Regions from separate parts of the Peribacillus sp. FSL R5-0717 genome, predicted to be linked through region 2. Evidence: riboswitches for the same ligand, from Rfam matches in the RefSeq annotation. Region 2 holds a riboswitch; the other holds the start of a gene.
The links. A riboswitch is a leader RNA that binds a small molecule or an ion and turns the genes downstream of it on or off. The one in region 2 is predicted to bind lysine.

Region 1 (8,167 bases), 740 kb from region 2:
CCTCTTCAAGACAGTTCATGTCCCATGCGATAGCTGTAGTGTGCTTGCCTTGTACCGTTACTGGATTACGACGAATTTCCATTAGGGCGGAAATTACGTTCATATTCGGACGGTACGCTAATTCGAATTCCTCATCATAAGGAGCTGAATCCGGTGTATCTTGACGAGTGATTATAAAACGGACTGTTTTAGTCTCAGATTTAGTTTCAACCATTTTTTTGCTCCCCCTCTTTAGTGTTTCGTAGTGTAGTCACGTTTACGCGGTGCGATCAGTGATACATCAATATCTTCATAATGGAATTCAGGTGCTTGATCCAAGCCTTTGAATGTTGCCATAGTAGTTTTCATGAATTCCTCATCATTACGTTCTGGGAAATCAGGTTTGTAATGCGCTCCGCGGCTTTCATCACGGTTTAACGCACCAATTGTGATTACACGGGCCAATTGCATCATGTTTTGCAGCTGTCTAGTGAATGCAGCTCCTTGGTTACTCCATTTTGCCGTGTCATTAATGTTAATTTTCTTGTAACGTTCCATCAGCTCAAGAATCTTGTTATCCGTTTCTTTCAGCTTGTCATTGTAACGAACTACAGTAACATGCTGAGTCATCCACTCACCAAGTTCTTTGTGAAGGATGTACGCATTTTCGTTACCATCAAGAGACATGACTTCATTCCATTTCTCTTGTTCTTGTTTTTCGTACCCTTCATACAATGAAGAAGGAATGGATTCTGAAGTTTTAGCAAGGCCTTCAATATATTTAACGGCATTCGGTCCAGCGACTGAACCACCATAGATTGCAGAAAGAAGTGAGTTGGCACCAAGACGGTTACCGCCATGTTGTGAATAATCGCACTCACCTGCAGCGAATAAACCTTTGATGTTAGTCATTTGGTCATAATCAACCCAAAGTCCGCCCATGGAATAGTGAACGGCAGGGAAAATTTTCATTGGAACTTTACGAGGATCTTCACCCATGAATTTCTCGTAGATTTCAATGATTCCGCCAAGTTTAATATCAAGTAATTTAGGATCTTTATGTGATAGATCCAGGTAAACCATGTTTTCACCATTAATGCCAAGCTTCATGTTCATACATACGTCGAAGATTTCACGAGTCGCGATATCACGAGGTACCAGATTACCATAAGCAGGGTATTTTTCTTCAAGGAAATACCAAGGTTTCCCGTCTTTATATGTCCAGATACGTCCACCTTCACCACGAGCGGATTCACTCATTAGACGAAGTTTGTCATCGCCAGGGATTGCTGTCGGGTGAATTTGAATGAACTCACCATTAGCATAATTAACACCTTGCTGATAAACGATGGAAGCTGCTGAACCTGTATTGATCATTGAGTTCGTTGATTTACCGAAAATGATTCCAGGGCCGCCGCTCGCCATGATGACTGCGTCTCCAGGGAATGATTTGATTTCCATTGAAGTCAGGTTTTGTGCTACGATACCGCGTGCTGTTTGCTCATCATCGATAACAGCTCCAAGGAATTCCCAGCCTTCATATTTCGTTACAAGGCCTTCAACTTCATAACGGCGAACCTGCTCGTCCAATGCGTAAAGTAATTGCTGACCAGTTGTTGCACCAGCGAATGCTGTACGGCTATGTTGAGTACCACCGAAACGACGGAAATCAAGAAGACCTTCCGGAGTACGGTTGAACATAACACCCATACGGTCAAACATATGAATGATTGATGGTGCTGCTTCGCACATCGCTTTAACCGGCGGTTGGTTAGCCAAGAAATCTCCGCCATAAACTGTATCGTCGAAGTGGATATATGGAGAATCCCCTTCACCTTTTGTATTTACTGCCCCGTTGATTCCGCCTTGGGCACAAACTGAGTGAGAGCGTTTAACAGGCACTAAAGAAAATAAATCAACCTGTTGTCCCAGCTCTGCTGCTTTGATCGTAGCCATTAATCCAGCTAGACCTCCACCAACGATAACTATTTTACCTTTACCCAATTCTGTCACTCCCTTATTTCCATTAGCCAAGCTATGTTTTTCCTAATTCTTATAAATGAACTCTATCTTCTTATACGAATGCGAAAATTGCGCTGATTCCGATATAAGAAAGAAGAACGAAAACGATCAATGTAAAGTAAGTCATGATTCTTTGCGATCTTGGTGAAACTGTAAGACCCCAGCTCACAGCAAATGACCATAATCCATTAGCAAAGTGGAAGATTGCCGAGATAATACCAACAATATAGAACACAATCATGAATGGACTAGAGAAAATCTCTGCCATCATGTCAAAGTTAACTTCAGCACCCATAGCTGCTTGGATTCTAGTTGCCCATATATGCCAAACAAGGAAAATCAACGTTATGATTCCAGTTAGGCGTTGTAGCATGAACATCCAGTTACGGAAGAAACTAAATCTGCCTAAATTGTTTTTTGCTGTAAAGGCAATATAGATTCCGTACACAGCATGGAAAATGAGCGGTAGATAGATGACGACCCATTCTACCAAAATCTTCACGGGCGTAAATTCAATTAAATGAACTGCCCCATTAAAAGTCTCTTCTCCTTTTGTTGCCATAAAGTTTACAGATAAATGAAAAATTAGGAATAGACCAATTGGAATTACTCCTAGAAGTGAATGAAGCCTGCGATTCCCAAACTCACGATTTTTTGCCACTAAGTGCCCCCCCTTAATTTGTGAAAAATCATGCAAAGATAAACTGGTGGCTACCTTTTATCTCCGCGTGAAAATACAGTATAGAGTCAAAAAACTCCTCTATACTTCCTTTACAATTATGTGACATGTCCATTTTACTCCTGACTTCTATGTGCGTCAAGAAAACGGATACAAGAAATCTCTTTTTCAGAATAGATTTTATTGGATTATATTGGGTATTTTTTGTTTGTCAAGATGATATTTTGAATAAATTTCTAATTTAACTATTAATATCTCGGTATAATTTCTCATTTTTTTCCAATTGCTATTTAAATAAATAAAAAACAGTATAATTTGCAAAAGAAATACGTTTATAATAGATTTACAGAAAGAGGCGATAAACTATGAAAAAAAATATTGCTGCTGCGATAGAAGAAGAGATTCAAACGGAAGAAATTCAAACTGAAGAATTCAAAGTTCCAGCTTTCGGGTACGAATTAATCAGAGAAGTTCTATTGAACGATATTCTCGGAAAAGACTCTAATCAAATCCTCTATTGGGCAGGTAAACAATTAGCAAGAAAATTCCCATTGAATGGCGATCAGGAACTGATTGAATTTTTCCAAAGCGCTGGATGGGGCAATCTGGAAATCTTGAAGTATACGAAACACGAGATGCAATTATCCCTCACGGGTGAAATAATCAGCCGCCGCCTGGATTTACACCCTGATTGTCACTTCCAGCTTGAAGCCGGTTTCCTTGCCGAGCAGTTTTCACTGCAAAAAAAATTCCTCAGCGAATCAACGGAAGAAATCAAACGCCGCGCAAAAAAAGTGATATTCACCATCCAATGGGATCCCAGAGATCCAATCTAATGAGCCCTGAAAACAGACTTACCCTTTTTACCGGAAGTCTGTTTTTTATTGGACTCCTGACACTTAAGCTAGCACATTTGCATGCTGACCAAGTTTAAATGCTTCATGAAGGGATTCAACCGCCTTCACCATTTCCTTTTCATTGACGACGGTCGAAACTTTAATTTCCGATGTGCTGACCATTTTCACCTGGATGCCTGTATTGGCCATCACTTCAAACATTTCGGCAGCCACTCCCGGATTGGATACCATACCAGAACCGACGATGGACACTTTGGCCAATCCGCTCTCCGTTTCGACCCGGTCGAATCCCAATTGTTCTTTATTATTTTCCAGAACGATCAAGGCCGCTTCCGTATCTTCACTTTTTGTGGAAAAAGATAGATTCGTCGTATCCTCGGCAGTCATGCTTTGAATGATGATGTCCACATTGATCCGGTTTTTCGCAAGCGTCGTGAAGATCGTGGATAATGCACCAAGTGATTGGGGCAAACCATATATCGTGACCCTCGTAATACTGTCTTCAAAAGCAATGCCGCGTACAATTAAGTTTTCTTCCATAGTTGCTTCCTCCTCTATGATCGTACCTGATTCTCTCTCCATGCTTGAACGGACTTCAAGCGGAATTTGATAATTTTTTGCATATTCGACAGCCCTTGGGTGAAGGACGCCCGCCCCCAGGTTGGCAAGTTCCAGCATTTCATCGTAAGAAATGGATTGGAGTTTTCGCGCGCCTTTTATGTAGCGTGGGTCCGTTGTGAAAACACCCGTTACATCTGTATAAATATCGCATCTATCCGCATTAAGCGCTGCTGCGATGGCAACTGCCGTCGTATCGGAACCGCCTCGCCCTAAGGTAGTGATTTCCCCATTTGCATCGTTACCCTGGAAACCGGCTACGACCACTATTTTCTTCTCCTGAAGCTGGGCTTGGATCCTCGTGGCATCGATGTTTAAAATCCGGGCATTCCCATGAACGGATTCCGTTTGCATGCCAGCCTGCCAGCCGGTATACGAAATGGCTTCATGTCCTTCTTCAATCAATGCCATCGTTAACAGGGAAATCGTTACCTGTTCCCCAGTCGTCAATAGCATATCCATTTCCCTCTTGCTTGGGGATCCGGAAATATCACGCGCCATTGAAACCAATTGGTCCGTTGTTTTCCCCATAGCTGAAACAACGACGACAACCTCATTTCCTTTCTTCGCTTCCTCGATTACCCGATTGGCAACATTTTTGATTTTTTCTACGCTACCGACGGATGTTCCGCCGAATTTTTGAACGATTAATGCCATCCTCATGCACCCTCTCTACTTTTTAGGCAATAAAAAAAGCAATGAGAAATATCTCATTGCTGTGGTCACATATCTTAATACTGTAATCACAGTGAGATAGCTCTCCAGGGTATAAACCCTGACAATCCGCCATTTATTAAATGTCGGACCAGGAGGACAAGGTATGAGTCTTGTCTTCCTTCGGCGGCGTCCCCTTTCAAAACCTTTCATGGAAGCTCATACTTCTCCAGGTTTTTACTCTTGAATTCCGCACCTCTATCAGCACTTTTAAGTTGTCTAGTTAAAAATTCCTTTTAATCATAGCATAGAGATTTATCGGTAGCAAGATTATTCTTGTAATTTTCTAACGATTCCCTCGGCTACCCCTTTTGGCATGCCAGCTTCCATGATTTCCTCGGCCGTCGCCTCTTTGATTTTCTTCAATGATCCAAAATGCCTTAATAATTGCTTCCTTCGCTTTTCCCCGACTCCTGGAATATCATCAAGCTGGGAGTGAACCGCATTTTTCCCGCGTAGCTGGCGATGAAACGTAATCGCGAACCGATGCACTTCATCCTGAATTCTTTGTAATAGGTAAAATTCCTGGCTCCTTGAATCAAGAGGTACAAGTTCAAGCGGATTTCCGATCATCAATTGCGAGGTCCTATGCTTTTCATCCTTAATGAGGCCTGAAAGTGGAATATCCAAGCCTAATTCATTTTCCAGAATATCCCGTACCGCTTCGACATGTCCCTTTCCGCCATCAATGATGATCAAGTCCGGAAGCGGCAGCCCTTCTTTCAATACTCGTGAATACCTTCTTCTGACCACTTCACGCATCGATTCATAATCATCAGGTCCCTGGACAGTCTTGATCTTATATTTTCGGTACTCTCTTTTTTCCGGCTTCCCATCAATGAACACGACTAAAGCGGAAACGGGGTCACTTCCCTGGATATTGGAGTTATCGAAAGCTTCAATTCGATGCGGGGTGTAGATACCCAGTTGTTTCCCGAGGTTTTCCACCGCATTGATCGTTCTTTCTTCATCCCTCTCAATCAAAGAGAATTTTTCCTGAAGGGCGATGGAGGCATTTTTATTCGCCAATTTAAGCATGTCTTTTTTCGCTCCCCGTTTCGGGTGAATCGTTTTGACACCAAGCAGCCCTTCGGCCATTTCGGCATCCACAGATTCAGGCAGCAAGATTTCCTTTGGTTTAAAGTGGTTCGTAATCTCGTAAAACTGACCGAGGAATGTAAGAAGTTCCTGTTCGGGTTCATCGTAGACCGGAAAAAGCGAAACATCCCTTTCTATCAATTTACCCTGCCGGACAAAAAATACCTGAACGCACATCCAGCCTTTATCATAGGCAAAGCCAAATACATCCCTGTCGATGAAATCGGTCGTCATCATTTTCTGCTTCTCCATCGTAATATCGATGTGGGCAATCTTGTCACGGAACTCCTTGGCCCTCTCGAAATCGAGTTCTTCCGATGCCTCCAGCATTTTTTCAGTCAGTTCTTTTTTTATTTCAGTATGCCCGCCGTTCAAGAACCGGTTGATATCATCGACCATTTTTTTATATTCCTGTTCCTCTACATCATATACACATGGGGCCAGGCACTGACCAAGGTGATAGTAGAGACAAACGCGATCCGGTAACGTATTGCATTTTCTTAGGGGATAGATGCGGTCGAGCAATTTTTTCGTTTCGTTAGCTGCAAATGCATTCGGATAAGGACCGAAATATTTCCCTTTGTCTTTTTTGACTTTTCGCGTAATGATTAGACGCGGGTGGCGTTCCGCAGTCAGCTTGATGAAAGGATACGTCTTATCATCCTTTAGCATGACATTATATTTTGGGTCATGTTTTTTGATTAAGTTCAACTCTAAAATAAGAGCCTCGATATTGGAAGAGGTGACAATGTATTCGAAATCCTCAATCTCGTTCACGAGTCGAAATGTTTTACCATCGTGAGATCCCGTAAAATAAGAGCGGACACGATTTTTCAACACTTTCGCTTTGCCTACATATATGATCGTTCCCTGACGATCTTTCATTAAATAACAACCAGGTTGATCGGGAAGAAGGGCAAGTTTATTCTTTATTTGTTGATTCATGCATTCAGCCTCCTGTTCTCCCATTTTTACAATCATTATATATCAAGATAGCGAAAAAAGCTTCAAGTCCGCAGACTTGAAGCTTTTTTTAGCTATCTTACTATTACGCGTGTTTTGCAATAAGTTCAGCAAGTGCTTCTTTAGGTTGGAAACCAACAACCTTATCGACCACTTCACCGTCTTTAAGGACGATTAATGTCGGGATGCTCATCACACCGAATTTTCCAGCTGTTTCTTGATTTTCATCTACATCCACTTTTACGATTTTTGCTGTATCGCCAATTTCAGTATCAAGCTCTTGAAGAACAGGAGCGATCATTTTACAAGGTCCACACCATGGAGCCCAAAAGTCTACAAGAACGACACCTTCGCTAGTATCTGTTGTGAAAGTTTGGTCAGTTGCATTTACAATAGCCATATATATTTCCTCCTCAAATTTACTCAAATAACTAAAAACAGTATACCACTGTTGCTCAAATCGATGCTAATATTTTGCTTCAGTGGTAGGATGTCCAAAAAAAAAGTAACTATGCAGGCAAAAAAACCTCCCCATTAGCGCAAACAAAGGGGCAAGACATGTATCGGCTTATGCCGAATGTCTTGCCCCTCATCTGTATTATTTCTATTACGCGTTAACTTTAAGTTTTTTGAATTCTTCCGTAAGTAATGGAACGACTTCGAAAAGATCTCCGACAATTCCATAATCAGCCACATTGAATATGTTAGCTTCCGGGTCTTTATTGATGGCAACGATAACCTTGGAGTTGGACATTCCCGCTAAATGCTGGATCGCACCGGAAATTCCGCAGGCGATATAAAGATCAGGTGTTACGACTTTACCCGTTTGCCCGATTTGTAATGAGTAATCGCAATAGTCTGCATCACATGCTCCCCGGGAAGCTCCTACTGCTCCGCCAAGAACCTGTGCCAGTTCCTTTAATGGTTCAAAACCATCTTCACTTTTCACGCCACGGCCACCCGCGATGATTACTTTCGCTTCTGAAAGGTCGACCCCTTCACTGGCTTTTCTAACAACATCCTTAATGATTGTCCGTAAGTCCTTAATATCCACACTTAATGTAGAAACATCACCAGAGCGGGACTCATCTTTCGCTAATGGTTCGATATTGTTAGGACGGATTGTCGCGAAAATCACGCCAGCTGTAACAATTTTCTTTTCAAATGCTTTACCAGAATATATCGGGCGGGTGAAAACGATATTTCCGCCTTCTTCTTCAATGGATGTAACGTCGGA
Region 2 (8,167 bases):
CGAAGATCTTTCTCATAAATTAATGATATTGAAAGCCGCTGGTAAGCTTGATGATTATATACAAACCGTGAATCCTTATGAACTTATACGTATTTTTACCATTGCCATTAATCAAGGAAATCAGGAATTATTAGCAATGACCTTATCAAATCCGAGTCACCCTAACCGTGTCAATAAACTTGTTAAAGATATTACATATTTTGGTGTAATTGACCCTTTAAGACAACCGCCTGAACAGCTAAATGGTCTATTTCTCGTGGATGTACCCGTTCAAGTAGCTATTTATAAGAAGAAAGATGGCAAAGAAAAAAAGGTTATGCATTTTATGATCCGTAAGGAGAGTTTGCCTGATCGTTGGTTTATTGATCAAGATGCAATTTATGAAGACTTGAGGTGAAAATTAACCAACCCAGGAGGTGCATTAAATGAGATTAACATGGATTGCCGGACTTTTGCTATTCGTTCAACCAGTGAATATTTCAGAAAGCTTATTGATAACCCACCAAGGACAAACGATTTCCAGTGTCAACCATCCGGATATTACGATGCCCTATCTGGATGTTCCTATGGTGGACGAGGATAAATACAATCAATTTGTCAAAAAAATAGACCGGCAAGTTTACCAAAAACCTGTAAATGCCACAATGGACAAACAAGGTAATATTCTACCTGGGCGGGTAGGTTACAAGCTATACCATCAAGCCTTTAAAGAACAATTTCATTCCTTTTTGTACAGTAGTAGATCATACAAACTAGAAGTACCTTTGCTTGCTATTCATCCAAAGGTTGACAGCGAAATGCTTGCGGAAATTCGTGAAAAAAAGATAGGTGAATATAGAACCTATTTTAATGTGAACAATAAAAATCGTTCAAATAATATCTCACTTGCTACTGAAGCCATTAATAATTATGTCGTGTTTCCAGGAGAGGTCTTTTCTTTTAACCAAGTTGTTGGCAAGAGGTCAGTAGAAAAAGGATATTTGCTCGCTCGGGTTATCGTTAAAGGAGAGTTTTCTGAAGGGATTGGCGGAGGGATTTGCCAGGTTTCATCCACCTTGTTTAATGCTATCGACAATGCAGGGTTGCAAACGGTTCAACGCTATTCCCATACAAGGAGCGTTCCGTATGTTCCATCTGGCCGCGATGCTACAGTAAGCTGGTATGGGCCTGATTTTAGTTTTAAAAACAAATACAATCAACCGATCTTGATCCGGGCTACAATCCAAGGAGGAATGGTGAGTATCAAGGTTTACTCTTCAGATATGATCAATTATAAAATACGAAAGATTCCCGATGCTTCAAAGCAGATATCCAAAGAACAAATTATTCGTTCGTAAAAGTACACGTATACGACTGGGGGCACCTTAGGCAAATTTGGTTTATATTATAGAAGAAACTCGTAAAAACGGCCTTTGCTCATTGGAGCAAAGGCTTGTTTAGAGATGGGGGAGGAAACAGCTTTTTCTTTTTCGGGACAGATTACTTGAACAAGCCAATTCATGTCCATGCTACAATCATTACAAGCATGACCATAATATAAGTTGATGTTTAGGAGATCACTATGGGGAAAATAAAAATAGCTTTACTGCACCTATTGCCCATCGCTGGTGATGTGGAGCATAACCAAAAACTAATTGAACAAGCCATTTATAGTGCATCAAATAAAAATGCCGAATGGATTATAACACCCGAACTATGTGTCAGCGGACTTCAATTCAATCATAAGATTGGGACTGGATGGATTAACAAGCAACCTGATGCTTGGATGAATAATTTGGGCAGTAAACTAAAGAATTTGAAAAGCACTGTATTTTTGGGCTGCCCTGAAAAAGGCAGTGACGGAGAGTTGTATAATTCTGTGTTTGTCATAGATAAAAAAGGTCATTTAATAGGTAGACAGAGAAAAATCAGTGTTATTGATGATTGGTCAGCATCAGGGGAAGTATTGGAGCCAATAAAAACAGACAATGTTGAGGTTGGTATTATGATTTGTGCAGACGCATATAACAAAGATATTGCTTGCACCTTATCTGAAAAAGGAGCAGAAATATTACTTGCACCGTCTTCTTGGGGTCCCGGATTTCATGGTCCGGAGGGAGAATGGGAACAAAGGTCACTAGAAACAGGGCTGCCCGTAATAGTCTGTAATCGTACTGGCGAAGACGAAACGGTCCGTTTTTGGGATGCAGAAAGCATGATCATAAAAAATGGTGTACCCCTCCTGACTCATAAATCAAAACAATCAGCCATACTTACCTTTGAATGGGATTTACAAAGCATGGATTTACTATCGACTCATTTCGAGATCGATTACATATAATGAGAACTACACGAACTCTTGTTGAAAGATAGGGTGCGCCAGCTGAAGAAACGGAGCTGTCATTAAGGCAGCTTTTTCTTATTGCTAGAGGCAGGTTAGTCCAACAGTGCGTTTGAACTTTGTTCAACAATTGGGACATTTTCTTGAATAAGAGAAGGGTTTATTCGTAAGTAAATCGAAGTTAATCAAAGGAATAAATGTTCAACCACTTTTGATGAAATATCCACCTGCACTGACATACTGTTGTCAGCATAGACGCTATCGGAACAGCAAATAGGAAATCACCCGGTGACCCTAAATATTGAAGTATAGTTACTTACTCAACATTGAGGAGGAAATCGATTATGAGCGAAACAAAGACATTAAGAGGACTCACCACCGTCAGTTTTTGGGCGGCTGATCTAGTGGCGGCAAAGAAGTGGTACGCAGAGCTGCTGGGTATCGACCCATACTTCGAACGCCCGGGATATGCCGAGTTTCGCCTCGGGGACTACCAGCACGAGCTGGGCCTAATCGATAGCCGCTACGCGCCTGGTGGTTCGTCGACCGGCTCGGCCGGTGGTGCTGTCGTGTACTGGCACGTCGACGATGTGACAGCAACTTTCGAGAAGCTGCTGTCCATGGGAGCGAAAGAACACGAGGCACCCACAGTTCGCGGTCAGGGGTTCATTACTGCATCCGTGATTGATCCCTTTGGGAATATCCTAGGAATTATGTACAATCAGCATTATTTGGAGGTTCTGGATTCGAACAGAAAAGCGTGATCCGCGCTCCCGGCATCCAAAGCATGTCCAGTTTGTACTATTCGAATGACTAGTTTGTTTATACAATTTATAGAATCGTTTACTGATCGGAGCTGTCATTTAAGGCAGCTTTTTCTCATGGAAATATACATAAGGAGATAATAAATGGATGGTACTCTTGCGTTATCTCCATCGAAAAAAAGTATCTCTTGTGAGGGGCTTTTTGATTTGTAAAAGGAATATAAAGCTAAATAAATGTAAGCCGCATTCCTCCGATGAAAAATGCGGCTGTTTGAAATATTATTTAAGGGTTTAATACCCTCGATTCCGATCTACCATTCCACTTAAAGGTTGTTCACTTGAAAATCGCCTTAAATTTTCTATGAAAAAGCTGCTCACTTCGTTAATCGTACTTGGTCCTGACAGGTGGGAAGTGACAAACACATTCGGCATGGACCAGAAGGCATGTTCTTTTGGCAGCGGTTCTTTCTCAAATACATCGAGGACTGCTCCCTGTAGATGTCCTGCTCGCATGACAGATAGTAAATCCCCTTCATCTATCAATGCTCCGCGGCCAACGTTGATAAGGTAAGCGTTGGGCTTCATCGCTAAAAGAAGGTCCTGGTTAATGATATGATAAGTGGAATCCGTTAAAGGAAGCGTCAGGACCAAATAATCCAGATCTTTTACAAATTCATCCCATTGATCTGGAGTAAAGTGGAGATCCACGAGTGTTGCTTGTTTTCCACTAAAGCTTAACCCATGCACATTCATATCAAATGCCCGGGCTTTACGAACAAGTTCAGCGCCAATCGATCCAAGTCCAGCCACCCCGATTGTTTTCCCCTTTAGAGTTTCAGAAATGAAAGGATCCCATCTCCGCTCCAATTGCGATTGTCTCATCCGAGGACCGTCTTTCACTATGTCCAAGAGAAACGAAAATACATATTCAGAGATGTAAGCACCAAATTGGTCAATAATTCGAGTTATTGTAATGTTTTGAGGTATCGATTTGTCTGCAATCAAATCATTGACCCCGGCTCCCATTGATTGAAACCAGCGAACAGATGAGGCAACTGGTTTACTTAGTAATTGCGTCGGGAAATTCCATCCCAAAATAACTTCAGTGCCGGGTAAATATTTTTCTGCTTCCTCCAAAGTTTTCGCTGTCTTTACCGATATAAACCCACTATTTCGGATATGATCAGCATAAGCATCGACCTCTGACTGAATAGAACTAAATACAAGAATGTTTGGTTTGTGTGTACCCCCCATTGGCTCTCTCCTTATTGATTCTTTAAATATAGTATAAATTCTTTCTCCTGAGTCATACATGGATAAAAAAACAGTGCATTTCTTTCGAGTATGCACTGCTTTTTAAAATTTCTCCAGAATCATTAGTTTTATTTATTTAATAAAATGGCTTCTGCGTTACTAGGCTGTAGAACTATTTGCAGTGCTCTTTCTTCTTCATCGTTTAAAGGGATCAATGGTAAACGGACACCTCCAACATGTACCCCCCGCATATTTAATGCAGATTTTACTGGTCCCGGGCTTGGTGCAGCAAATAATGCTTTCATGATTGGAAGAAGTGTACGATGTGCAGCGGCAGCGCCAAGGACATCACCATTTTTAAAGCTATTGATCATTTCTTGCATTTCATTACCAATTATGTGTGAAGAAACCGAAACAACGCCTGTTCCACCGATGGCTAAAACTGGTAATGTCAACCCATCATCGCCGCTGTACAAAGTAAAATCACTAGTTGTTTTGCTTATGATTTGTGCCATGGCATCCAAGTCACCGCTTGCTTCTTTTACTGCCACGATATTCTTGATTTTTGAGAGGCTGACAATCGTCTCCACTGACATGTTTACAACACTTCGTCCTGGAATATTATAAAGCATTACCGGTAATGATGTTGAATGGGCTATAGCGCTAAAGTGCTGAAATAATCCTTCTTGAGAAGGCTTGTTATAGTAGGGGGTGACGAGCATGATTCCGTCGACTCCTGCTGCCTCTGCTTGCTTTGTTAAGCTGATGGAAGCTCTCGTGTTATTTGAGCCGGTTCCAGCTATGACTGGAACTCTTCCATCAACAACATCTACAACAAATTTGAATAAATCTATTTTCTCTTCTTGAGTTAAGGTAGGGGATTCTCCAGTTGTACCAGCTATTACTAATCCATCAGAACCATTAGCAATCAAATGGTTTACTAAAGTTCTCGTAGCATTAAAATCAACCTCTTCATTATGATTGAACGGGGTAACCATTGCGGTTAAAACTTGGCCAAAATTCATAACTTCACACCCTTTTGTATAATTTTTAAAAATATTCAGAGGTGGTTAGGGCCATTCAGGAGTAAACGCAAAAAAGCAACAACGAGGATTCGCTGCTGCAGTAGAAACAATATTTACCAAAAAATGTTTCCGCGCATAAGATAGCCCTCCATATAGTTTCCTATATGACAGTCCTGTATTTATTCAATAGCAGAACCAGCTTCAAGAACATGAGATTCTTTCCGCTTCGGCAAATTCCCCTTTCCACAATAGTCATAGGATCTCATTCTCCTCAAAATGTGTACTAATGGTCTTTGCTCCTCTATCCTCACTTCAAAAAATTTCGAAGTAAGAAAATATTTAATTGATTGTAATATAACAGGGAATCCATTCTGTTGCAAGCCTAATTATGAAGTTTTTTAAGAATGCTAGAAATCTATGGGGATGGCTAGAGTATTGGGGTGGATTCATCTTTATTCGTTATAGGCTGAACAAATATTCAATGGACGAGGGAGTAGTAGACAATACAACTCCCTTTAATGATTCTTTTTCATTTATCCGATTAAAACTCACTAATAAATATATTGAAAAATTACAGTTGGCCGCTAATTTTAATCAGTTATTTCAACTAAGTATTCGTGCGTATAAAATCCTACCATTCGTTAATAATATCCATATCTTACAATCAAAGGAGTGGAGTCTATTGAAAAGATATTCATTCTTTAAAAAGCAAGAAAATCATAAATCTACAGACTTCACTGATGTACTCGAACATCTGCAAAAGTCCAAGGACTTCACAAGCTTTACACTCAATTTTGAAAATGAAATATACTGTGTATCTTTTTTCGATACATTAATTGATAAAGATATAATGCATAGAGACCTCCTTCCTTTTTTACATACAAATTCTTCAACTCTGGAGGAGCTTGTACACAACTTGCCAATAGAGGGGCTTGTTTTTACAAAAAATCCTGCTGAACTACAAAGTCAGCTGTTAATGGGTTATATAGCCATAACATTAAATAAATCTGATCAGGCAGTTTTAGTTAAAGCAGCAAATAACACTTCGAGGCAAGTTACACTGCCAGAGGTAGAGTTCAGTGTTGTCGGTCCGAAAGAGGCACTGGTCGAATCACTTGATACGAATTTATATTTAATCCGAAAACGGCTTCCAATTGCAGAACTTGCTGTTGAAGAAATTATTGTTGGGAAGTTATCCAAAACAAGAGTAGCTGTGCTTCATATAGAAGGAATTGCAAATAGCGAGAATGTAGAAACCGTCATACAGCGCATATCTGATTTAAGGGTTAACCAAATAATTGATAGCTCCTATATTTCACAAATGATTGAAGATAATAAAAATTCTCCTTTTCCTCAATTTATCGATACGGAACGACCTGATCGATTGGCTGCGGTACTAGGAGAAGGCAAAGTAGTGATCTTGGTGGATGGAGCTCCACATGGCTTACTTGGGCCCTCCACATTCTTTGAATACTTTGCGGCATTCGAAGATTATTTTCTCAACTGGACGATTGCCTCATTCTTTAGGCTTATTCGTTTTTTTGCTGTATTGTTTTCCATCCTAATGACCCCCATATATGTCGCAGTTCTCACTTATCATTATGAGTTGATCCCAAAGGATTTAGTCAGTACGCTTGTGATTTCTCGTAGCGGAATTCCATTTCCACCGATTTTAGAAGCATTAATCTTGGAATTAGCCATCGAACTTCTCAGGGAGGCAGGAGCTAGACTGCCGACTAAAGTAGGTCAAACAATAGGTATCGTAGGTGGTATTGTAATTGGGACGGCATCTGTTGAAGCAGGGCTAACGAGTAATGTATTATTAATTCTTGTTGCATTGTCGGCTCTTGGTTCTTTTACTACACCTGTTTATCAAATGGGTAATACCATTCGCTTAATTCGATTTCCTCTCCTACTCATGGCTTATTTTTTAGGATTATTGGGTATAGCTATCAGTTTTTGTTTTTTGCTTGTGCATTTACTGAGGATAAGTTCCTTAGGGAGGCCATTTCTTGAACCATTATATCCGCCAAGGATTTATGATATGCGGGATGCCTTGATTCGTTTACCATTTTTTCTTCAGGCTAAACGTCCAATTGAGGTTCAGACGGAAGACACTGTTCGGTTAGAACCCAAGGAAGATTCTAAAGACTAAGTGAGAGTGGGGGTTTCTTACATGAACGATAAAAGTGATCAAATCTCACCATTTCTAGTCTATTTTTTAATCGTTAAAATTCAGATAGGTGTAGGGGTCCTGGGATTTCAAAGGATAATTATTCAATCTGCTGGCCATGATGCTTGGATGGCGGTCATTATAAGTGGTGTAGTCTTTTCTTTGGGTATTTGGGGTATGTACAAGCTATTAAATCGCCACGATATGGACTTAATAGGCATACAGAAACGACTTTTTGGAAAGTGGCTTGGCGGTTTACTAAATATCATCTGGATACTGTATTGGCTGATGGTGGGTATTTCTGTTTTAAGATCCTATCTTGAAATCGTTCAATCATGGGTATTCCCCCAAATTAACACATGGATGGTGACCTCCATATTTGCTTTATTAATTTATTATGTGGTTTTAGGTGGGTTTAGAGTGGTCGCCGGTATTTGCTTTTTAGGGATCAGTATCCCTTCTTATTTAATTCTAACTTTTTATTTCCCGCTGGAATTCACACATTTTCGCAACCTATTACCCATTTGGAATCATTCTCTTAAAGACATGGCCCTTGCATCTAAGCAAATGTCATATAGCTATTTAGGCGTTTCCACTTTAATGATGTATTATCCATTAGTTAAGCATCGTA

Region 1: it holds a riboswitch for lysine, as region 2 does, so the genes downstream of both, NYE65_RS04775 (aspartate kinase) here and dapA (4-hydroxy-tetrahydrodipicolinate synthase) in region 2, are expected to answer to the same signal.

The regions. Positions count from the first base shown of each region.
Region 1 is NZ_JBBOOF010000001.1:977,066-985,232, forward strand. It holds gene sdhB (succinate dehydrogenase iron-sulfur subunit) at 1-214, opposite strand, end outside; gene sdhA (succinate dehydrogenase flavoprotein subunit) at 232-1,983, opposite strand; gene NYE65_RS04765 (succinate dehydrogenase cytochrome b558 subunit) at 2,054-2,662, opposite strand; gene NYE65_RS04770 (YslB family protein) at 3,046-3,516, shown strand; gene NYE65_RS04775 (aspartate kinase) at 3,580-4,812, opposite strand; lysine riboswitch at 4,902-5,078, opposite strand; gene uvrC (excinuclease ABC subunit UvrC) at 5,140-6,912, opposite strand; gene trxA (thioredoxin) at 7,016-7,330, opposite strand; gene NYE65_RS04790 (electron transfer flavoprotein subunit alpha/FixB family protein) at 7,538-8,167, opposite strand, start outside.
Region 2 is NZ_JBBOOF010000001.1:1,720,103-1,728,269, reverse strand. It holds gene NYE65_RS08355 (hypothetical protein) at 1-397, shown strand, start outside; gene NYE65_RS08350 (VanW family protein) at 426-1,337, shown strand; gene NYE65_RS08345 (carbon-nitrogen hydrolase family protein) at 1,562-2,320, shown strand; gene NYE65_RS08340 (VOC family protein) at 2,665-3,084, shown strand; gene NYE65_RS08335 (D-2-hydroxyacid dehydrogenase) at 3,376-4,338, opposite strand; gene dapA (4-hydroxy-tetrahydrodipicolinate synthase) at 4,467-5,363, opposite strand; lysine riboswitch at 5,497-5,675, opposite strand; gene NYE65_RS08325 (spore germination protein) at 6,046-7,518, shown strand; gene NYE65_RS08320 (GerAB/ArcD/ProY family transporter) at 7,540-8,167, shown strand, end outside.